One region of the Paenibacillus taichungensis genome, then DNA from elsewhere that is predicted to be linked to it. Evidence: predicted binding sites of a transcription regulator. Region 1 holds the regulator's gene; each other region holds the start of a gene.
The links. Region 1 encodes Rex, which represses fermentation and respiration genes when NADH is low (regulators of the CRP and FNR family bind a similar motif). Its sites were predicted from a motif close to TTGTGAAATATTTCACAA; they were not measured.
Positions count from the first base shown of each region.

Region 2: the regulator Rex is predicted to act here: its motif matches at 2,603-2,620, upstream of ACR1R9_RS08760 (cytochrome ubiquinol oxidase subunit I).
Region 3: the regulator Rex is predicted to act here: its motif matches at 3,920-3,937, upstream of nirB (nitrite reductase large subunit NirB).

Region 1 covers NZ_CP194720.1:1,570,086-1,577,800, forward strand. Annotated here, with positions in the region: gene panC (pantoate--beta-alanine ligase) at 1-106, shown strand, start outside; gene panD (aspartate 1-decarboxylase) at 99-482, shown strand; gene ACR1R9_RS07305 (tetratricopeptide repeat protein) at 600-1,223, shown strand; gene dinG (ATP-dependent DNA helicase DinG) at 1,365-4,226, shown strand; gene ACR1R9_RS07315 (redox-sensing transcriptional repressor Rex) at 4,462-5,115, shown strand; gene ACR1R9_RS07320 (amidohydrolase) at 5,102-6,406, shown strand; gene ACR1R9_RS07325 (DUF5590 domain-containing protein) at 6,448-6,978, shown strand; gene ACR1R9_RS07330 (hypothetical protein) at 7,282-7,715, shown strand, end outside.
Region 2 covers NZ_CP194720.1:1,877,830-1,885,544, reverse strand. Annotated here, with positions in the region: gene ACR1R9_RS08765 (cytochrome d ubiquinol oxidase subunit II) at 62-1,075, opposite strand; gene ACR1R9_RS08760 (cytochrome ubiquinol oxidase subunit I) at 1,072-2,436, opposite strand; gene ACR1R9_RS08755 (TlpA family protein disulfide reductase) at 2,974-3,519, opposite strand; gene ccmA (heme ABC exporter ATP-binding protein CcmA) at 3,552-4,265, opposite strand; gene ACR1R9_RS08745 (ABC transporter permease) at 4,258-5,079, opposite strand; gene ACR1R9_RS08740 (nitrous oxide reductase accessory protein NosL) at 5,106-5,681, opposite strand; gene ACR1R9_RS08735 (right-handed parallel beta-helix repeat-containing protein) at 5,678-7,045, opposite strand; gene ACR1R9_RS08730 (response regulator) at 7,235-7,715, opposite strand, start outside.
Region 3 covers NZ_CP194720.1:1,009,418-1,017,132, reverse strand. Annotated here, with positions in the region: gene spoVAD (stage V sporulation protein AD) at 1-82, opposite strand, end outside; gene spoVAC (stage V sporulation protein AC) at 79-582, opposite strand; gene ACR1R9_RS04630 (M42 family metallopeptidase) at 1,199-2,272, shown strand; gene ACR1R9_RS04625 (hypothetical protein) at 2,474-2,791, shown strand; gene ACR1R9_RS04620 (metal-dependent hydrolase) at 3,020-3,727, opposite strand; gene nirB (nitrite reductase large subunit NirB) at 4,026-6,455, shown strand; gene nirD (nitrite reductase small subunit NirD) at 6,526-6,852, shown strand; gene ACR1R9_RS04605 (formate/nitrite transporter family protein) at 6,905-7,687, shown strand.

The DNA of each region.
Region 1 (7,715 bases):
TCATGGTCGTGACGATCTGTTGATCGCACTTGCAGTAAAATTCGGCAAAACAAGATTGATTGACAATATAAGGCTGCAAAAATCGGAGGTACTGTCCCATGTTTAGAACACTAATGAAATCCAAAATTCACCGGGCAACCGTTACGGAAGCAAACCTGAACTATGTGGGTAGCATTACCATAGATGAAGATCTAATGGAAACTTCCGATCTAATGGAAAATGAGAAAGTGCAAATTGTGAATAATAACAATGGTGCACGTCTGGAAACCTATGTCATTCCAGGTCCACGTGGAAGTGGAGTGATCTGCTTGAACGGAGCAGCAGCTCGTCTGGTACAGCCTGGGGATACCGTCATAATCATTTCATATGCAATGATGTCTCAAGAAGAGGCAAATAATCACAAGCCTACCGTTGTATTTGTGGATGGACAGAATAAACCTGTGCAAACGATGAAGCACGAAGTTCATGCGACGATTATGTAATCGACTGGTAAGGGGAATGAAATCGACCCATTCTACAAAAAATGAGTACAGGTCACTGCACTAATCCATTTTTTCAAGGGTGGGGATGCATCGATGTTCCAGCATGTTTTCGCAGAAATGAACGACATGTTAGATGAAATTATCAAGCGCTACCCTTCTGCTGAAGGCCTAAGCAAACAAGAATTGCTGCAAAAGTGGAATTTGCTGAAGCGGATGAGTGACGGGATGATTGATGAGTGGCTGATGTTTGAAGAAAAAATGAGCCAGGTGAGGGAAAGGGAACTGGATAAGCCTGCTTCCCTCGAACCTGAACAGGAAGCTGTTACCGCACTGCCAGAACTGCATCTGGAGTGTTTCAGTCGCGGTCAGGGATATTTCAAACTGCAAATGTACCCGCAGGCGATTATGCAATTTTCTAGGGTTGTGACCGACTATCCGGAAAGTGCATTGACTCGTTTTTACCTGGCTCTTGCTCATCTCAACCTGGAACAAACCGAGGAAGCCGGAATACACTTGCAGCGGATCATGCATCTGAACGGTTCGCCGAGATTGAAGGGGCTGGTATGTAACGTCCTGGGCTGTATCGAGGCCAAGCTCGCGAATCCTGAAGGCGCATGTTCATTATTTGCGCAGGCGCTTCAGTATGACCCATCGTTGACCGAACCGCTGTATAACATGGAAGCATGTCGATTAAACAGCGGAAAACTGCAATATGCAAATCAGCTGACTGCCTTAAATTAAGGCCAATTCGGCGGCATAAAGACGGTGTTCCCTCCTCTGGCATAGCGGCGGGGACACCGCTTTTTTGTCAGTTAATTTTCAAATGCCCTTTTTTTTGCTATGCTGTAACATAGACTGGAATGGAAGGGACCGTACATTGCAATGAAATTTGCCGTATTGGATTTCGAAACAACCGGCACGCAGTCCGACGGTGAGATAATACAGGCCGGACTTGCCATCATAGATCATGACTACAGCATAACTCAAATATATAGTTCTTATGTGAACCCAGGTGTACCGATTCCTCCGTTTATTACGGGGTTAACCGGTATTACTGATGAAGATGTGGCGAATGCTCCCTCATTGGAAGAGATGATGATGGAGATGGTTCCGCTGCTTGACGATGTTGTTCTTGTTGGACACAACGTTGCTTTTGATTTTCATTTTCTTCAAAATGCACTCGATCGATGCGGTTATCTGCCATTTACCGGACGGATTCTGGATACGATTGATTTCCTGAAGATCACGTTTCCGTCACTGGGGTCTTATCAACTCGGTTATGTGTCTTCGGAATTCGGATTTCAGCATGACCGCCCTCATCAGGCAGACAGTGATGCTCTCGCAACAGCTTTTGTATTACTGAAGTGCCTCGATGAGCTGCGTGCACTGCCGCTGATCACGATTCAGCGCCTCAGTGACCTGTTTGCGCCGGAAGACAGTGACTTGGGTTGGTTCTTTGATGGAATGCGTACTGAGAAGGAAGCAGAGCCGATTCAGGATCTGGATGGTCATACGTATTACCGCCAGCTCGCCCTGAACGTGAGTGACTGGACCGATATAGGCTCACCACGCGATGAGCGAGAAGGTAATCCGCTGGAAGGCGTAAGTTTTGAGCAGTTCATGGATCAGGTTAGAGCTAACCTGAAGGAGACGCTGGACCATTATGAGGAGCGTGAGGCGCAAACTCAGATGTTCAGCAGTGTACGACAAGCTTTGGATGAAGAGAAACATCTCTTGATTGAAGCTGGAACAGGTACAGGTAAATCACTTGGGTATTTGCTGCCTGCCATCTATGAAAGTGTGAAACAGGAACAGAAAGTCATGGTCAGCACACATACCATCAACCTGCAGGAGCAATTGAGAGAGCGGGATATTCCTATGCTGACCCAGGTGGTTCCGTTCCCGTTCAAGGCAGCAGTGTTCAAAGGACGTGGGCACTATCTGTGTCTGCGTAAGTTTGAGCACAAAATCAATAAACGTGAATTCGCTACACCGAAAGAGGATTATTTTACAGCGGCTCAGATGATTGTCTGGCTTACTCAGACGGAGACTGGAGACGACGAGGAGCTTAATCTAAGCGGGCGCGGAGGAGACTTCTGGGAGACGGTACAGAGTGAGTCTGAGTCTTGTCTTGGACGTTCCTGTCCTTGGTTCCGCAAATGTTTCTATCACCGGGCCAAACATGAAGCCGGGCTGTCTGATATCGTCATTACCAATCACTCGAAATTATTTACGGATGTCAAAGCAGCACATCAGCTGCTGCCGGCCTACGAAAGTCTCGTCATCGATGAAGCACATCATTTGGAGGACGTAGCAGGTAAGCATCTGGGTCTTCATATGAAATATTTCACGTTGGTTCATACTCTGACCCGACTGTTTAAAGATAGCCGTAATGGCCAACTGCCGATGCTTCGTTCTCAATTATCGGGTCACGAAAATTCGGTACAGTGGGGCTCCATGATTGATCAGATGTTCCCGCTTGCGGTCGAAGTCAAAGAGATGTGGGATCGACTAAGTGATACATTGTTTGGCCTGCTGCCTGAACGCAGCGATGCTTCTCCAGGCGAGACAGGACAATTCTCTCTTAGACTGAAGCCTTCACAAAAACCAGCTAAATGGCAGGAATTGCAGGATGCTGAAAACCAAATCTATGTCACTCTAGGTGATTTGATTCGTAAAGGCGACAAGCTGCTGCTTGAAGTGAAAGAAGATCAGGATGATTATCAGTCCGATAGTCTGATTACGGATATCTCAGGTCTGCTCAAGGACTTGGCAACGATTAAGGATAATCTGCGTTTCTTCATGCGGATGGATGATGCCAACACCGTTTACTGGATGGAGGCCAGCGGCCAGTTCCGCAGTAAATCACTTCAGCTCTATGCTGTTCCTGTCGATGTCAGTGCACAATTGAAGGATATGTTCTTTGATAAAAAGAAAAGCGTTGTGCTTACATCGGCTACGCTCTCCGTTGACAAATCATTTCAATTCATGATCGAACAGCTGGGTTTGCAGGAAGCTGCCGAGAATAACCGTTTGTTAACGTCCATGTTGCCGTCACCGTTCAATTATCGAGAACAGGCGCTGCTCGTCATTCCGCGTGATTTCCCAAGCGTGAAGGGCAGTGTAGGCGATGCCCACTTTGTGGATATGCTCGTGCACTCCCTCGCGGAAACGGCTATTGCCACTCGTGGACGTATGATGGTGTTGTTCACCTCCTATCGCATGCTGCGCCAGGTCTATGACCCACTTAAGGAGGCCTTGTCAGGCAATGATATTTCTTTGCTTGGGCAAGGGGTGGACAGTGGCAGCCGTTCCAAGCTTACACGCCGCTTCCAAGATGCAAAAGCAACGGTGCTTCTTGGCACAAGCAGCTTCTGGGAAGGGGTGGACATTCCAGGAGAGGCTCTGACTTGTCTCGCGATTGTCAGACTGCCGTTCCAGCCACCGAATCATCCATTAGTCGAAGCGAAGAGCGAGCTTTTGCAGCAGCAGAAGAAAAACCCGTTTATGAAGCTGTCCGTGCCACAAGCCGTCATCCGTTTCAAACAGGGATTTGGCAGACTGGTTCGTACAGGCAAAGACAGAGGCATTGTAATTGTATACGATACACGCGTTATTGAAGCGTATTATGGCAAGTACTTTTTATATTCATTACCTGGTCCTAAAATGGAGCACATGCTCACAGAACAGATGGTTCCTCGTATTTCGGAATGGCTCGAGAGACCGACCGAAGAGCAACAATAAACAGATACGCTCTGTAGCTTCCATTATTGCAAGACGCCAGTGGTTGGCGGTAAAATTAAGTAATATAATTTTTGTTTCGTGGATATGCGAGTAAAGCAATTAAAAGGAATAAAAGCAATTATCCATTATATAACAACGAGCATCCTGTTTAACTCAGTAATCTTTTTGCTCGTTTTCGACAGGGTGCTCATCTTTTTCATCTATCTATCGTGGCCTTTGTAAGGGGGAGCAATGAATGAAATCAGATAAAATTTCGGAAGCCGTGGTGCGTAGATTGCCTGTTTACTTGCGTTATTTGAATGAACTGCATCAGCGCGAAGTCAATACGGTCTCTTCACAAGAACTGGGACTGAGGCTGGATTTGAATCCTGCCCAGATTCGTAAAGACCTGGCTTACTTCGGTGACTTTGGTCGTAAAGGGATCGGGTATGACGTTTCATATCTCATTGAGAAAATCCGCCATATTTTAAAAATAGACCAGCAGATCAATGTAGCTCTTGTCGGAGCAGGTAATTTGGGACATGCCTTGTCTAATTACAATGCCTATCTCAAAGACAACATGAAGATCGTCGCTGTATTTGATGCCTACGGTCCGAAGATTGGGAGTCAAATCAACAGTTTGACGGTGCAACCAATGAATGAATTAACGGATTCGGTCAAAAAAGACAACATTCGTATAGGTATTATCACGGTTCCGGATACGGAAGCCCAAAATGTTGCAGATCAACTGATTGAGTCAGGAATTGAAGCGATTCTGAATTTTGCGCCAACGATTCTGAAGACTCCGCCGCATATTCGTATTCATCATGCCGATTTTACGACGGATTTGCTTAGTCTGGCTTATTACTTGGAGAATGGAAAGGACGACGAGGAAGATGACGACAAATAGATGGGTCATTCACAACGGCAAATTTGCCGTGAGTGAGGGTACGAATTGGAAAGTGGTTCAAGGTTTTATGGTTGTGGAGAATGACAAGATTGTGCATATTGGTGAGACATTGCCGGAAGGAGACGAAAGTCTGACAAAGGTGGACGGAAAAGGACTATTCTTCTTGCCGGGTCTGATCAATACGCATGGTCACGCGGCCATGTCGCTTCTGAGAGGCCATGGAGACGATCTCGCGTTACAAGTATGGTTGCAGGAGAAAATGTGGCCAATGGAAGCCAAAATGACGTCTGAAGACGTATATTGGGGTACATCTCTATCCGTTCTTGAAATGTTGAAAGGCGGAACAACAGCTTTCCTGGATATGTATGATCATATGGATCAGGTGGCGAAAGTGGTGGAACAATCCGGCGTTCGGGCTGCTCTGGCACGTGGGGTAATCGGACTTTGCTCAGAAGAAGAACAACTGCGTAAGCTGGAAGAGTCCGCAGCATTTGCTCGTCAATGGAATGGACAGGCAGACGGAAGAATTACAACCGTAATCTCTCCACACGCCCCTTACACTTGCCCACCAGATTACATAGAGAAGCTGGTACAGGTTGCTCATGACCTGAATCTGCCTTTGCATACGCATATGTCTGAGACGCTTCGCGAAGTGGACCAGAACGTGGCTGATTACGGACTGCGTCCGGTTGCACATCTGGAGAAACTAGGATTTTTCTCTCGTCCGTCTCTGGTTGCACATGCTGTCCATCTGAATGATGAAGAGATCGAGATTCTCGCAAAGCATGATGTAGCAGTTTCCCACAATCCAGGTAGTAACCTGAAATTGGCTTCGGGTGTTGCACGAGTACCTGATCTGTTGAAAGCAGGCGTGACTGTGTCCCTGGGAACAGATGGACCAGCAAGTAACAATAACCTGGATATGTTTGAAGAGATGAGATTGGCTGCGTTGATTCATAAAGGTGTATCTGGTGACCCTACTGCAGTGCCGGCAGGGGAAGCGCTTCTGCTTGGAACTTCATATGGTGCCAAATCCATATTCCTGAATAATACAGGCGCTCTGCAAGTTGGCATGAAGGCTGACTTCATCGCGTTGAACATCGAACAAGCCCATTTCTATCCGCATACGGATCTGATTTCCCATACGGTCTACTCGGCATCGGCCAAAGATGTGGAGCATGTGTGGGTGGATGGTAAACAAGTGGTTAAACATGGCGAATGTCTTACGATGGATGAAGAGCGCATTCTGCGTGAGTCTCAGCTGGCATTTGACAGTTTGCTTGCCCGATAATTACAAGGACAGCATCGTCATAGGGAAAGGAAGTTCGGCTTTTGAAGAAAAAAAAGAAGTGGATATGGATTTCGCTGCTGCTCCTGGTTCTGATTCTGTTTGGACTTCAGCGTTATTATGTCTATGTTACCCAGGATCAGCGCAAGGAAGAGGCGTTGGCCATACAGGCGGCCCAGGAACAGCTGGGGATTACGTCCCACGAAGAGCTACGTAAGTATGTTTGGGGACAGAAAGACGGCGGAGACAACATATACTGGACCCTGATCGGCAAAAATAAGGATAACCAGGATGTCATGGTGTGGGTGAAGTTTGATGAGAATAACAAACCGGTGACGGGAACCAATGCGGTACACGGGGAACTGTTAAAGAACGGCATGAATGAGGCTCAGATTCGAAATCGGTTCAGCTCTGAAGTTCCGGGCGGGGAGATCAAACGAATCATGCCAGGCGTTGTGAATGGAATCTATGTATGGCAAGTGTATTACAACGATGATACGCACAACTATTATCGGTTTTACCGCTTCAGCAACGGGGAACAGGTGGACCTGGTCTATACGATACCGAACAGCTAGAATTAGCAGACGTACTAATGTCTGAAGAGAATACATTAAAGAACCGGCAGACGGAAACCCGACTGGTCCGGTTCTTTGGCGTACTTTGTTGATCATTTTGGATTTGAATAGTTAAAATTAATAATTTATTCATATTTTCGCCTTAGATATTGTATATACGATGTGATATACTCAAATATGTATTCAAGGATACATCATACACAAATAAATCCTGTTAGGCACATCACAGGACATTACGTACACATATTTATATTCTTGCCTACAAGTTACAGGATGGGCCAAAATTTAGGAGGGGTAACTCACTTGAAAATAAAAGTATTGCCTATTGCTCTGACTGCCGTCATTTCAGCCGTTGTGTTGTTTGGAGGTTGGTTTGTGTATCGTCATGTGGCTGTGCAAAGCCCAATTGAAAAGATGGTTACCCAGTACGATGGAGTCAATGATGTTCAATTAACTATTAACCGCAATGATGTACAGTTGAAACTCGATCTGCAGCCGGATGTTGATCTGGGCAGGTTGGTACAATATATTCACAAAGAAGGACAGACCTTGATTGGCACTCGTTCGTTGAAGTTGGATGTCGTGGATCATTCCAACGAGGCGCTGGAGAGCTGGTGGGGAAGCGCGATGTTTACCGTAGCTCAAGCGATGGAGAACAAGCAATACACCGAGATTACACCGACCTTGTCTAAAATGGCTACAAATGGGATCAAGGTAAATACAGCCATGGATGACAA
Region 2 (7,715 bases), 310 kb from region 1:
AGCTCTCCTCCTTTCTATGAACCTGTGAGATTACTCCCTTACATCACATATTAAATTCAATTTATTTTTTTCCCTTAACATAATCCGCATCAAACAGAAACAGTTTGAAAACCAGAATTAAGGAAGGAATCAACATGCACATGCCACCGATAAACACAACAACCAGTGCGAAGCCCATCGCTGGTGAGGTTACACTGTTTTGAATTGTAATAAACGGATCAAGGATATAAGGATATTGACCAATTCCGTAAGCGAAAAAGGCACAGAAAAATTGCAGCATGATACATATAAACGCTAATCCGTAGCGGCGTCCGTTATAGATCAGCCACATCGCAATCATGAAGAAGGCAACGGAAAGCGCAAGTAGCCACCATAAATCCATCATATTTTGAAAATGTCGCTCATTGTGCTGTCCCAAATAAATAAATGCAGTCAGTGCGATGATAATCGTCGGTGTGCTCCAGAACAGGGCATAGTTACGCACCAGCTTCAATGCAGAGTGATCCTCTGCCCGCGACGCATAGAAGGTCAGAAATGAGCTGCTAATGAACAATACGGACACAATCGCGAGTCCAACGATGCTCCATGATAACGGATTGGTAAACAGTGTCCAGTAATCCAGCGAAACCGTCGAACCCTGCTTCACGATAAAACCACCTTCAGACAGCGTTAGCGCCACTGATAGCGAAGCGGGAATAAGCAATCCCGAAGCTCCATATAGAAACAGATACACGATATTATTTTTGGAACCATAGTTCTCAAAGGCATAAAACGACCCACGAATGGCGAGCAAAATGACCGCAATACTGCCCGGTACGAGCAGAGCTGATCCGTAATAATAAGCCGTGTCCGGAAAGAATCCAACAATGCCAATATAGAAAAAGACAAAAAATACATTCGTAATCTCCCATACCGGTGATAAATAACGGGAAATCAGACGATTAATCAGGTGATCCTGTTTCGTCAAGCGTGCATAAAAGGCAAAGAAACCCGCCCCGAAATCAATGGAGGCTACAATTAAATAGCCATACAGGAACAACCAGAGCACCGAGATGCCAATCAGTTCGTAACTCATGTACGCTCACCCTTTTCTGTAGACGGATTGCGCTTCTCCTTCATCCATTTCTCCATCTCGACTTCTGCCGGATTATTGTTGAACAAACGTCTTAGTACGAGAACACACATGACTCCCAGAACGATGTAGAGAAGCAGGAAGAAGAAAAAGATCATTCTGATGTTGGGTGATGAAGTGGCGGCTTCCTCAACACGCATATATCCCCGGATAATCCACGGCTGTCTCCCCAGTTCAGCATAGAACCAACCCAGTTCAACTCCGAGAAAAGCCATGGGTGCGCCTAGTGCTATAATCCCAAGCAGCCACTTGTTCAGCTCATTGCGCTTTTTCCAGAACACAAACAGGAAGTACAGAACCGAGATAGCCAGTAGCGTAAATCCGATTCCCGCCATTAAATCAAACAGGTAGTGAACGAGCAGCGGCGGCCATTCGTCCTCCGGAAACTCCTCCAGTCCGGTTACTTCGGCATTAAAGTCACTAAAGGCCAGGAAGCTAAGCAGTTTCGGAAGGTGAAGGGCTCCTATAATTTCATGCTCCGCATTCAGCCATCCCAATAAAATCAAATCTGCGCCACTTTCTGTCTCAAAATGCCATTCTGCTGCTGCAAGTTTCTCCGGCTGATGCTCGGCCAGAAATTTGGCGGACACATCTCCCGCTAATGTGTTCAGTAAGCCGAACAGCAGAACCACCGCCATCATGAGATTCAAGGCTTTTTTGTGGTATGCAGATGCCCCTTTTCTCAGAAGCGCAAAGGCTGCAATTCCGGCTAACAGGGCAGCTCCTGTCAAATAGGCCGAGCTTAATACATGGAACACCTTGGAGAACGTCGCCGTATTCAGCATCGCCTCCACTGGGTTAACCGCTGTGAATTGGCCTGCTTCCATGACAAAGCCTCCAGGCTGGTTCATGAAGCCGTTCACCGTTGTAATAAACACAGCCGACATGCCTGCACCTGTGACGATTGGAATCGTCAGCAGCCAGTGAATGTAAGGATTTTTGAATCGATCCCACGTATACAAATAAATGCCCAGGAAGATCGCTTCAAAAAAGAACGCAAACACTTCCATGAATAGTGGGAGTGCAATGACATTGCCTGCTAGTTTCATAAAATTCGGCCACACCAGGGCCAGTTGCAGTGAAATCGCTGTACCGGTCACCACACCAACCGCCACAGAAATGACAAACCCTCTTGACCACCTCTTCGCCATCAGTGTGTAATGGGGGTCCTTCTTGCGAATCCCCATGAACTCTGCAATTGCGATCATTAGAGGTATACCGACGCCAAGCGTCGCAAAAATAGCGTGGAAGCCCAGCGTCATACCTGTCACCAGCTTGCTCCACATCACCGTATCGATTGCCATCCTTTACTGCCTCCTTTCAAACTCTGTTCGATTTTCGTACTGATTTGAAACTTTTAATTATTAGGTCAGTCATCCCTTGGGCTGCGTTTAATATCAGGTTTAGAGAAGTCCCACGAAATAGGTTCAGAGTTTGTCTATAAAGCGTTCCTCCATCATTGTATGTACAAAGAGAATTTTTTCACAAAGTAAGAGACGAGGAAGCTTTACCTGATACTGAAGGGCCAAAGTACTTAACAGGACCTAATAGTTAAAATTATTATATCTTTGTGAATTAGCAATTCAATCACTGACACGTCTTCGTCCCTAAATGTTCAAGAAAGGATCAACTCTTTCTGACAACTCGGTGAAAAGCGTAAAAAATACCCAAAGGAGCTATTGATTCTTTGGACACAACCGTGGTATTGCGATTTTCAATTCTACTATGCGTGCAAGATGTTCGAGAAAACCGTTCGCGGTTGCCTGGATTCTTATAGCAGCTTATAAATAAAACAAAAGAAGCCGCTCTTATAGCGACTTCTTCCATTTGTCTGCAAAGCTTCAATTCCGTTGCTGTACGGTCTCCTCTAGCCATTGCTGCAAAGGAATATCCTTAGTCAACTCACCGAGCAGAATGTGACTGAATATACCTTCCTGATCTATGATCATGGTCGCTGGCAAACCGGTAATACGATACAGGCGGGAGACCTTTCCGGTCACATCAATGATAACAGGAAAATCGAATTGCTGTTTCTCCATAAATTCACGAATGGTGCCCTTCGCTTCCCCCACGTTGACAAACAGAGTCTCTACATCGTTTTGATACGTCTGAGCGATCTGATTAATCATTGGCATTTCCCTCACACAGGGCGTACACCATGAAGCCCAGAAGTTAATCATAACGACTTTGCCCCGATAATCGGAGAGCTTCACCTGTTCTCCGGCTGAATTAACCGCAGTGAATTCAGGAGCAGTTGCACCGGCTTCAATGGCACCGGTTCTTTTGGGCTCGGATGATGAAGTCTCCTGGTAAATTGCCCACACAGCTACCAGCACAGCAGCCATTCCAATCAGGATAGTAAGCAAACGTCTCATTTTCGCACTCATTTTTTTACTTTTTATTTCCAATAAATTCACCTTCATTTTAAGCCAAGACTATGATGAAATGCAGCATGAAGCGACCCGAACTGTTGACGAAACTCCTCAGTAGAGCCATCTCCCACATTACGTCCTTGGTTCATAAAAACAATCTGATCCGCAACATCATCTGCGATTTCAAGCTGGTGGGTGGAGAACACGACCATATGTCCCTCCTCCTTGATCTGTTTTATCAGATTTGTAAACTCTTGCATCCAGAAGGGGTCCAGTCCATTCGTCGGCTCATCCATGATCAGCAGCGGAGGCTTGGACAGCAGAGCCTGGGCAAATAACACACGCTGCCGCATTCCTTTGGAAAAGGTCGTGACCCGCTTCTTTTTTTGATCGGCCAAGCCTACCATAGTCAGCACTTCCGCTACTCTCTCTCTGGACACTTTCCTAAGCGCCGCCCAGAACTGGAGCACTTCCTCTGCCGTCAGACCCTGGTTGAAATGATAATCATCCGGCATATATCCGATCTGTTCCGAATATCGCTTTCGTTCTTTGGACCAGCGCATTTTGTTTACAATGATTTCTCCGGAGGTAGGTTGAAGAATACCTGCGAGCATACGCAGAACAGTGCTTTTTCCGGCCCCATTTCCGCCACATAAGGCAAGCACATGACCGGAAGAAACGCGAAAGGATATATCTTCAACGATCTGTTGTTTTTTTACGGATTTATACAGTCCAATAATCTCTGCTTCCACGTTATCCATGGGAACGCCCCCTTTCCCAGATCCCGTAGACTACCACGATAGAACATGCAATCCACAGCAGACATATCCCTGTAAAAATCCAGCTTCCACTGGATGGTTGCACCCAATCTACCCACTGATAATATTCAGGTCCCAGTATAGAGCCCCCGCCAAGTTTGATCACAACAAACAAACGTACCAGCTCAGCCGGATTGATGAAGGTTAGAACGGTGAGTAAGGGTTTTATCCACTGATAAGGCATAAGTCCTAGCACGGAGATTAGAAGTGTAGGCCATCCGATCACAGCAAAAAACCAAACGGATACGGATATTGTTAACGCTTGCCACCGATTTTTGGATAACGAACCAATGAACAGTGCAATAATCAGAAATAGCAGCACCAGTCCACAGGAGAATACCAGAAACAATAAGTACGTCATAACATCTAAAGGGCTGCCCACCCATCCGCTAAGAAGTCCCATGAGGCCGTAACCGAATGTTACTATAGTCACTAATACAACCGACAGACCCAGATATTTTCCAACAATAAAAGACATCGTACCGATGGGATATGTGGACAACAGTTGCCAGCTGCCCTCTTCCTTTTCAGAAGTCAACGAGAACGAGCCCAGAAAGAGCGTCATCAGCGGCAACAGATAAAGAATAAGATTTAACATGGAACCTGTCGTGCCAGAGTAGCCTGTTACAAAATTCTGAGAATTAATGATTAGCAAACTCAGACTAAATATGCAGAAAAGAATCAAAAATGAATATGACCAGGGGTTGCGAAATCCCATTTTCATTTCTCGTCGAACGACTTGTAACATATCTCCCATCATGCATCACCATCTTCATTGGACATTTACTTATGGCCTGAATCTTCCGTTGATTCACTTTCCCCATGTGTTTCTTCATGTACGCCTTCACTCATTCCCTCTTCGGAATGCCCATGCTCACCCATCATATCCATCGTCTCTGTGTTTTGTTTCCAGTCGTGGGAGGCGAGATCTTTAGCGGTCATGATCGTTCCTACACCCTGCTCGGCAACAAATGCTTCGGCAGATGGTTTATCCTTGAAATTGAGGATCCCGTAAGCCATCGGTGTACGCAGTGAAGCGTCATATACATACGTGGCTTTGCTGTACTCAATCCATTCCTTGTCATTATAATCACGAACGAAATCCATCCCGATGTTATCTGTTCCGTTCTCTTCTTTCCACTGGTGCATACAACCAATGTCATCAAATTTATAATTTTTACCGTCTTTCGTGGTAAGCTGCGTGGCATAAGCATCATCTTTCACCTGCATTTTGCAAATGGCACAGATATCCACGTCTTCATTAATAGGCAATGCCTCGTATTTTTTTCCGCAAGCTGTTAATAACAGCACCCCAAAGAGAAGTACCATGACTGTTTTCAAATGTGTTTTCATTCTCATTTTCGTAATACCCCCATATTGATCATAATAAAAGTGGCCATGCCCAGCAGAATGCATCCGACGATCCAAACCCCAGTTGTCTCTTTGATCGCTTGTGAACCTTGTGTACCTGACTTCGTCGTCTGTGATTCCGCTTCCATACTCATTAATGGCGATCTGTCGCTTGTCCACTCTGCCTTACCTTCCGTAAACAAGTTGCTCATAAAGATCATGCCTGGAGATTGAAAGAAAAGCTGATAGGCTGAATTTCGGTTGACCACTTGCTCATAAAAAGGATTAATCCCATAGGACAGTTCACTGATCCCATCATTGTTCAGGTCAAGACCCTGAAAGGAATCCCAGTAGTTTTCCATCATCTCATTGTTCCGGCTGTCCATCGCTGAAGCTTCGATCACATTCGAAACAAATTGGTTTCTGGTAAACTGATTATCCTCCGCAAGCACGAGCTGAATTCCAATGAAATTCCGGAGCACCACATTGCCGCGAATTTCATTTCCTGAGGATTCAGCAATGTTCATGCCAACACGATTACCTTCCACGACATTGTTATGAACCGAGGATTGCTGTACGTCATACAACAAAATCCCTTGTGAATGCACATTTTCGTTCTGTTTGCGAAAGGAATTTCCCGATACAACCGTATTCTTGACGCCCATGACCATGGCTCCGGTACTGTTGTTCTCTCCCACATTGTCCACAACAGAGGAGCCATCGATATACATACAATGAATGCCATACCTGGTATGTAACAGCGTGTTAGCCTTCACCATAAGATTGCGACTGTTCTCCAGATAGATACCATCCCGCATGCCCGTAATTTTGTTGTCTTCGATGTGGGTACGATGGGAATTGTAGAGATCAATGCCATTCCCCTTTTGACCACTGGAAGCAGACTCCGGACCAGCCCATGAAATGGTATTGCTATGTATGAGCCCATCGACAGAACCCCGCAGCACGATTCCAAAACTTTGACTCTGAATATCCAGGCCCGTGATCTCTACACGATCTCCTTCAACCTGAATCGCTGCAGTTGGTTCGTTTGTTAAGTGTTGAACCGTGAACCCCTGCAATGTCACTCCATCTGAACGAATGGTGATCGTGGATTCAGCTTCCGTATTCAATAGCGTTACGGAGGAGTCCCCCCGAATAGATATATTCTTGTCTATACTTACGGGACCAGAATAAATACCCGGCTCAAGCACAAGCACTTCTCCAGGGCTAGAACCATCAATGATGGACTGGAGTGGAATAGCATCTTTGGTTTCAGGAGCAGCGTTTGCAGTGTCAAACGGGTAAGATAGCGGGATCGACAGTATCCCAATAAACAGCAACATGCTCAGGACAATCCGTTCGCGAAACATCATAACCTCCTTCATGAAACACACTGCTCATAGTGTACATAAAAACAAATTTTTACCATATAGCTCAAGCTGGCTATAGAGTTGGACCTTTTGTGTCCAAATTGTGAGTTCATTGTGGTGAAAAGCAAATAAAGTGACATCCACTTATACATAAAAACAGAAAGAACGCTCCGATATAGTAAAAAGAGCTTATTACAGACGATTGTGGTCTGTAATAAGCCCTTGCTCCAATGCATAACGTGTCAGTTGAACACGATTTTGAACCTGCAGTTTTTGCAAAATGTTTTTCAAATGATTCTTGACCGTATACTCTGAAATTGTATAATTCACAGCGATTTCTTTGTTGGTCCATCCTGCAGCCACGCCATACAGAATATCCTTTTCTCTTGTCGTTAGCGGAACGTCAGGTTCTTTTTTCTCCGTGAGTGAGACGTCCTTCAGGATTTGGTAAGCCACCTCGCGGCTCAATGGAGCCTCTTCTGTAACAATGGAATGAAGATATTCCAGCCACATGGACGGTTCCAGATTTTTGAGCAAGTAACCCTGAGCTCCCCGCTTCAACGCTTCCAGTAGGTGGAGTACATCATCCGAGACGGTAATCATAACAATTTTCACATAAGGAAAGGCCAGTTTGATCCGCTGTGTTGCTTCAAGACCGTTCATAATGGGCATT
Region 3 (7,715 bases), 560 kb from region 1:
CATCTGGCCCAACAACTGCCGATTTGCCAATAATCCGTGGACGGTTCTCAAATTGCCAGGTTTGTTGGCCCAAGCGTTTCATAAATGTCCACCTCCAAAACCGAGAATGGCGTATACGATTCCCACGATAAAGGCAGCAACAACACCAAACACAATGACCGAGCCTGCAAGTTTAAACATGTTGGCACCAACTCCAAGCACCAGTCCCTCGGCACGATGCTCCAGTGCTGCAGAGCACATCGAGTTGGCAAATCCCGTGACAGGTACAGCCGTCCCTGCACCCGCCCATTGCGCCATTTTATCGTAGACACCGAGACAGGTCAGGATGACTGAAATGAGGATCATGACCGCAACGGTTGGACTTGCAGCTTCCTTTGATGTCATGTCAAACCCCGCCATAAACGCTTCCTGGATAGCCTGTCCAATGACGCAAATCAATCCGCCAACGAGGAATGCCTTAATACAGTTCGCCCAGATTGGACGGGCAGGCTCATGTTTTTTGGCGACTTTTTTATATTCCTGTTCACTGATGGACAGGGATGATGATGATTTTTTACTACTACCCTTAGTTTGAGCTGGCAAGATACAGAACCTCCCTTGTAATGAAAATGAGTCAACAGATGTGACTGCATGTACTGTGTGTAATCCTGTATTCATTGTTTGTTAAGGTTGGGAAAGTTATGTATCCGGCGAAAGACAGCATTTGTTTCCAGCACGATAAAGCAGCTGAATCAGATGAGTCGCTCAGCACCGGATCAGAGGTCTGGAGAAATTTATAAATAAAGCAGAATGATTACGAGCAAAATAAAGAGGACGATACAAAGCATGGTTTCATTGCCTTCATCGGGCGGCTCCATCTATTGTCCCAGCTCCTTCCTGTTGTCAGGCAAGTGAAATTATTAGCATATTAAATACCCTCATGGAAAAAGGTTAAGCAAAATGGTTCCTCACTCTATGCTTATTCAATGTTGCTGCTTGTCGACTGTGTTTGGTGCGGATTTCATGACCCGATGAATCATCAAACGAGCAAGTATTTATGCCTGAGATACGTGACATAACCATGGACAATTACTTGCGCAAGGTTCATACTGTAGTGTGACCAGTGGTTAAATAAACGTTCTTCTCTTTTGAAGGACAACAGTCCGGCAGCCGTTCTGCTGAGACCTGATCTACATACAAGCAGAGGAGTTGTCGACACATGAATCAAAAAACGTTGGAAATGTTTCGGACATTAACGGAATTCCCTTCCGTTTCAGGATTTGAACGCGAGCTTCGCGGATGGATGAAAGAACAAATGTCTCCTTATACGGATGAATTTGTCCAGGATCGCCTGGGTAGCCTTTTTGGTGTATTGCGAGGAGAAGCGTCTGGACCCAAAGTCATGGTTGCAGGTCACTTCGACGAAGTTGGCTTCATGACCACAGGCATTACGGAAACAGGCATGATCAAATTCCGCCCCCTCGGTGGATGGTGGAGTCAGGCTGTATTGTCCCAACGTCTGGAACTCATCACTCCGGATCGCCGGATTACAGGGGTTGTCGGTTCGACACCTACTCATCTTCTCGATGAATCCCAGCGCAATAAACCGGTAGATCTTAACCATATGTACTTGGATATCGGTGCTGATAACCGTGCAGAAGCAGAGTCTTGGGGCATTCACCCAGGCATGCAGATTGTGCCGATCTGTGAGTTCACACCGATGGCTAATCCGAAGAAAATTATGGCAAAAGCATGGGATAACCGTTACGGTGTAGGCCTTGCACTTGAGCTGATTGAAGCATTGCATAAAGAAAAATTACCAAACACTCTCTATTGCGGTGCAACAGTCCAAGAAGAATTGGGGCTACGCGGTGCACGCACGGCTGCCAATCTGATTGAGCCGGATATTTTCTTCGCACTGGACTGCAGTGCCGCGAATGATATGACAGGAGACAAACAATCATTTGGACATATTGGACAAGGTGCTTTACTGCGTATCTTCGATCCGGGCATGTTCACCCATCGCGGTATTGTTGAATATGTTCAGGACACAGCATCATCCAATCAAATTAAAATGCAATATTTCATCTCTCCTGGCGGTACGGATGCCGGAGCGGTACATTTGAGCGGTATCGGTGTGCCTTCCACGGTAATTGGCATCTGCGCCCGCTACATTCATACTTCTTCTTCCATTATTCATACGGATGACTATGATGCAGCAAAAGAATTGCTCGTGAAACTGGTGAAGGGTCTGGATCAGACAACACTAAACACAATTATCGGAAACGCGTAAGGATCGATTCAAGGGAGGATCTTGAATTACATAAGCTTCATGGCTTCCCTCTTTTAGATTAAAACCTCAAGAGATGTTCTGCTTCAGCAGGACGTCTCTTTTTTTGCTGCAACTAGTTTAATAGCTAGAACATATATAGAAAAGATTCATACGATATAACAACGGTAGAAGAACTAAACATCAAGTAGCGGGGGACCTATTATGGCAATGAGAAGGAATGGAAAATCAAATAAAGGTTCCACCAAAACAAATGCTGCCAACACCCTTCTCAATGGCAACCTTAAAGGAAAGAACCTGGAAATTATCGTCGCAGCCTTGCTGGTGAGCGGGAAATTAAGAGTGGATGCTGTTACTTTGTTTCGAGAGGCCACATTGGTTGTTGAATTGGTTGGACAGTATAAAACACTAAAAAGTATTACACCATCGAACACCGACAAACTCGTCCAATTTCTAGACGAAATGGGCGACGTGACACTGGATGATGTTATTCGGGCTTTTCAACAAAGGATAAATTCCTAGATAGGATGAAATGAGGTTGGGATGATGTCTGACTTTGACGGAATTGGCTTCGCCGAACTGATAATTGTAGTTATCCTTGTAATGTTGTTTGTATTTGGTTCAACAGATATTGAAGGTTTGTCGAGTACACCCACAACCACATGATCTGACCATCTCCAAATTGAATACAGCCATGGATATGAACCAAAGAAATACCAGTCCTATTGCAGGACTGGTATTTTTGAGATATCACAGAAATAAAGGAGAGAATGCAATCCAGGCCACAATAAGAGCCAGCACAATGCACACATTTTCCACAACGGCCCCTTGCTTCGTGCCCGTACTCATGAGATTAATCCTTATACGCCACTTGAGTGGTGGCAATGGACGAATGCCGCGATTCGTCAACGAATCTGCCAATAGATGCATGACATAGGCTGTACCTCCGGCTACCCAGATCTCTGGCCCCTGCAAATGAGTTGTACTGTAGAGCAACCCAGTCCATACGGCGGTTCCATATAATGTGTGTGTCAATCCCCTGTGGGTTAACGTGGTACAGAGCATTAACAGACTGCCAGCAATTAGATTCCATGGTGCGAATGCATGCCCATAAAATACAAGTCCCAATCCGATTGCAAACATCAACACTTTGCGCAGGGAACGCGACGGCAGGAATGATACCATCGCAATCAAAATGGCGAGCAGCAGATTCCATGGTTTCGCCTGAACATAGAAGTACACAAATACAGCGACAGGCAGCAGGATTGTCTGTAATAGCCTAATGAGGCTGTTCGGCAATGCTTTGGATACCAATAGCGAATTCGGCTCATCAATGTCTGGCAGCAGCGAACCGATCAGAGCCACGGTAACCGCCGGTGCAGTCACAGGCATACCGGCTAACTGCAGAACAGAGAGGGATACAGTGGTCCCGATAATCAGGTGGGATCTTCCCATCATGGTGCAAAAACTTCCTTTCGAAGAAATAGGGAACATAAACCGTCCACTCCAGATTTTACAACGAAAACTATATAAGAACAATAGTTCGCATTTCTCATTTCAATTATAATCTTTCTCCATCGAATACTCCTGCGCACCTTTACTGTAGATATTCTGAATAAGCCTGTTTCATTATGAAGCTTCTATCATTATTAGTGAAATTAATCACATATAATGTCAACATTGAACGGTATGATTTAAATATAATCCACTAAAAATGCTGGTAACGTAAAGTATCCACTAAAGGAGGCATACAACCATGAACGGAAATAAAGAAAAACTGGTTATCATCGGTAATGGTATGGCAGGCATAAGTACAGTTGAACAAATTTTGAAATTGAGTTCCCGGTTCGACATTACCGTCTTTGGCACAGAGCCCTATCCCAATTACAATCGGATAATGCTGTCCTATGTGCTGGAAGGCAGCAAAACAATTGATGATATTGTGCTTAATGATCTGCATTGGTATGAAGATTACGGTATCACCCTCCATACGGGTACAACCATAACACGCATTGAGTCAGAAACACGTGAAGTCGTAACTGCGGAAGGCTTACGTTTCCCTTACGATAAAGTCATCATCGCAACCGGCTCCAGCTCTTTCATTCTTCCTGTACCGGGTCATGACAAACAAGGGGTCGTTGGGTTCAGGGATATAGCGGATTGTAACGTCATGCTGGAAGCAGCGAAACAATATAAAAAAGCGGCTGTCATTGGAGGAGGTCTTCTCGGCCTCGAAGCTGCCAAAGGCTTGGTCCAGCTCGGCATGGAAGTTACAGTCGTGCATCTGATGCAGGATCTGATGGAACGCCAGCTTGACCCTCAGGCATCTGCGATGTTAAAAACCGAACTTGAGCGACAGGGCATTCGGTTCAAGATGGGCGCACAAACCGCAGAGCTTCTCGGTGGCGAACGGGTAGAAGGTATTCGTTTTGCAGACGATTCCGTGCTGAACACTGATTTTGTTGTCATGGCAGTAGGCATCAAACCCAATACGGGTGTAGCCCGGGAAAGTGGCCTGGAAGTTAACCGAGGCATTGTAGTGGATGACTATATGCAGACGTCACTAAATAACGTGTATTCCGTCGGAGAATGTACCGAACATCGCGGTGTATGCTACGGCCTCGTTGCCCCACTGTTTGAACAGGGCATGATTCTGGCCAAACATATATGCGGTGTTGATACAGCTCCCTATGAAGGTTCTGTGGTATCCACGAAATTGAAAATTTCGGGCGTAGACGTCTTTTCCACCGGTGAATTTATCGACAGTCCCGAACATACGATCATTTCACATAAAGACGACTGGAAACGCACCTACAAAAAAATTCTGCTTCGGGATAATATCATGGTTGGCGCTGTACTCTTTGGTGATATTACGGATTCTGCCGAATTACAGAAATTGATTAAACAACAGGCTGAGATGACAGATGAACTGTATGCTTCACTGATGGGTACAGGTTGCGGTGGGCACAAAAAAGCCACATCCGTGGAAACCATGGCAGAAGACGAAATTGTCTGTGGATGTAACGGAGTAACCAAAGGAACCATTGTCGATGCCATTACGAATGAGGGATTGACCAGCGTAGACGAAATCAAAGCCTGTACGGGTGCAACCCGCTCCTGCGGCGGCTGTAAACCGGTTGTTGAACAGATTTTGCAATATGTGCTTGGAGACAACTTTACAGCGGGTGCCAAACAGGGAATCTGCGCTTGCACCTCCCTCAGCCGGGATGAGATCGTAGCGGAGATTAGACAAAAAGGAATGCAGACGACCAAAGAGGTCATGCATGTTCTGGGTTGGAATCAACCCGAAGGGTGTTCCAAATGCCGCCCGGCCATTAACTATTACCTTGGCATGATTGCACCAGATACCCATGTGGATGAAAAGGAATCCCGTTTTGTCAACGAACGTATGAACGCCAATATTCAAAAAGATGGCACGTATACGGTGGTACCGCGCATGTATGGCGGCGTCACAACGCCGGAAGACTTGAAACGCATTGCCGACATTTCGGTCAAATACGATGTAAAAGCCGTCAAAGTGACTGGAGGTCAGCGGCTGGACCTGATAGGAGTCAAAAAAGAAGATCTGCCCAAAGTCTGGGCTGAATTGGATATGCCTTCAGGCTACGCATACGCCAAATCGCTGCGTACAGTCAAAACATGTGTCGGCTCACAATTTTGCCGCTTCGGCACGCAGGATTCCATGGCGATGGGTGCTCTGCTAGAACGCAAGTTCGAACGTCTCGATCTACCTGCCAAGTTCAAATATGCCGTAAACGGTTGCCCTCGTAACTGTGCAGAGTCGTGTACAAAAGATATCGGAATCGTGGGCAATGACGGCGGCTGGGAAATATTTATTGGAGGCAATGGCGGCATCAAGGCCAGACTGGCTGACTCTCTGTGCAAGGTGAAGACCGATGAAGAACTAGTTGAGCTTTGTGGAGCGATCATGCAGCATTATCGGGAGACAGCCAACTACCTGGAGCGGACTTCCGAATGGGTGGAACGTGTTGGGTTGGAGCAGATTCGGGCCGTTGTTGTCGAAGACGTAAAAGAGCGTAAGGCGCTTATGGAACGAATTGAATTCGCTCTTGAGCAAGTGGAAGATCCTTGGAAAAAAGCACTGCGTAACGAGGAAGGCCAGAACAAACTTTTCCATGGCATAGAAGTTTCTGCTCGACCGTAGTCCTCTGTCTCTGCCATTATGATATATATTGACCCTGTAACGTGAACCTGATAATGAAGGAGATGTTCATATGACAACACAGCAATCTGCCATCTACTATCCTGCCGGAGAGATCGAAGAATTTCTGCCGCAGATAGGTAGAGTGGTTGAGATCAAAGACCATGAACTAGCTGTATTTCGCACCTCAGATGGCACCATCTTTGCTGCAGAAAATAGAAATCCTCATCCCAAGGGTGGACCGCTGGCGGAAGGGATTGTCTCCGGGTATTATCTGTACGATCCACTGTATGATTGGAAAATTGATCTGAACACTGGTCTTGTGCAGGCCCCCGATCAGGGACAAGTGCAGATGTATCCCGTGAAGGTCGAGAACGGGCAGGTCTGGGTCGCTTTATAGCAATAAGATTTTCACTGTCAACGACAGATGCACCAAAATGGGGGAAATCGTCATGTATACATCAAATGTTGAAGGAATTATTGAAGCAGCGGTTAAAAAACGAGATCAAATGAACGCAAGCCTGCCACGTTACATGGTTGCCGCTTTGATGGCTGGCGCATATGTAGGCCTTGGCATCATTCTGATATTCAGTATCGGTGCCCCACTGCTTGCTGCTCAGTCCCCACTGCAGATGATGCTGATGGGCATGTCTTTTGGACTTGCCCTCACACTCGTCATCTTTGCTGGATCGGAGCTGTTTACTGGTAACAATATGTTCTTTACAATGAGCACACTAGCTGGTCGGACTACTATTCGGGATACTCTCAAAAACTGGGGACTCGTCTTCCTTGGCAATCTGATCGGTGCCGTTCTGCTCAGTCTGCTTATTGTGGGCAGCGGTCTCTTCAAGACGGCGACACCGGAACATCTGCTTTTTGTCGTTTCTGCCAAAAAGATGGCTGCTCCCGTTAGCGAACTTTTCTTCCGAGGCATTCTCTGTAACTGGCTGGTCTGTCTGGCGATCTGGATGGCGGCCCGTTCAAAAGAAGATATTGCCAAACTCGTCCTCATCTGGTGGTGTCTGTACGCCTTTATTGCGAGTGGATATGAACACAGCGTCGCCAATATGACTTTGCTCTCCTTGTCCTGGTTGTTGCCAAACCACCCGGAAACAATTACTCTGGCAGGCTGGATTCATAACATGATTCCGGTCACGCTCGGTAATATTATCGGCGGTGCGCTGTTTGTAGGTATGGCGTACTGGTTTGTTTCGCCCGTGAGGAAGAAAGGCTAGCCCAATTCCCATCTTCTCAACAAAAGCC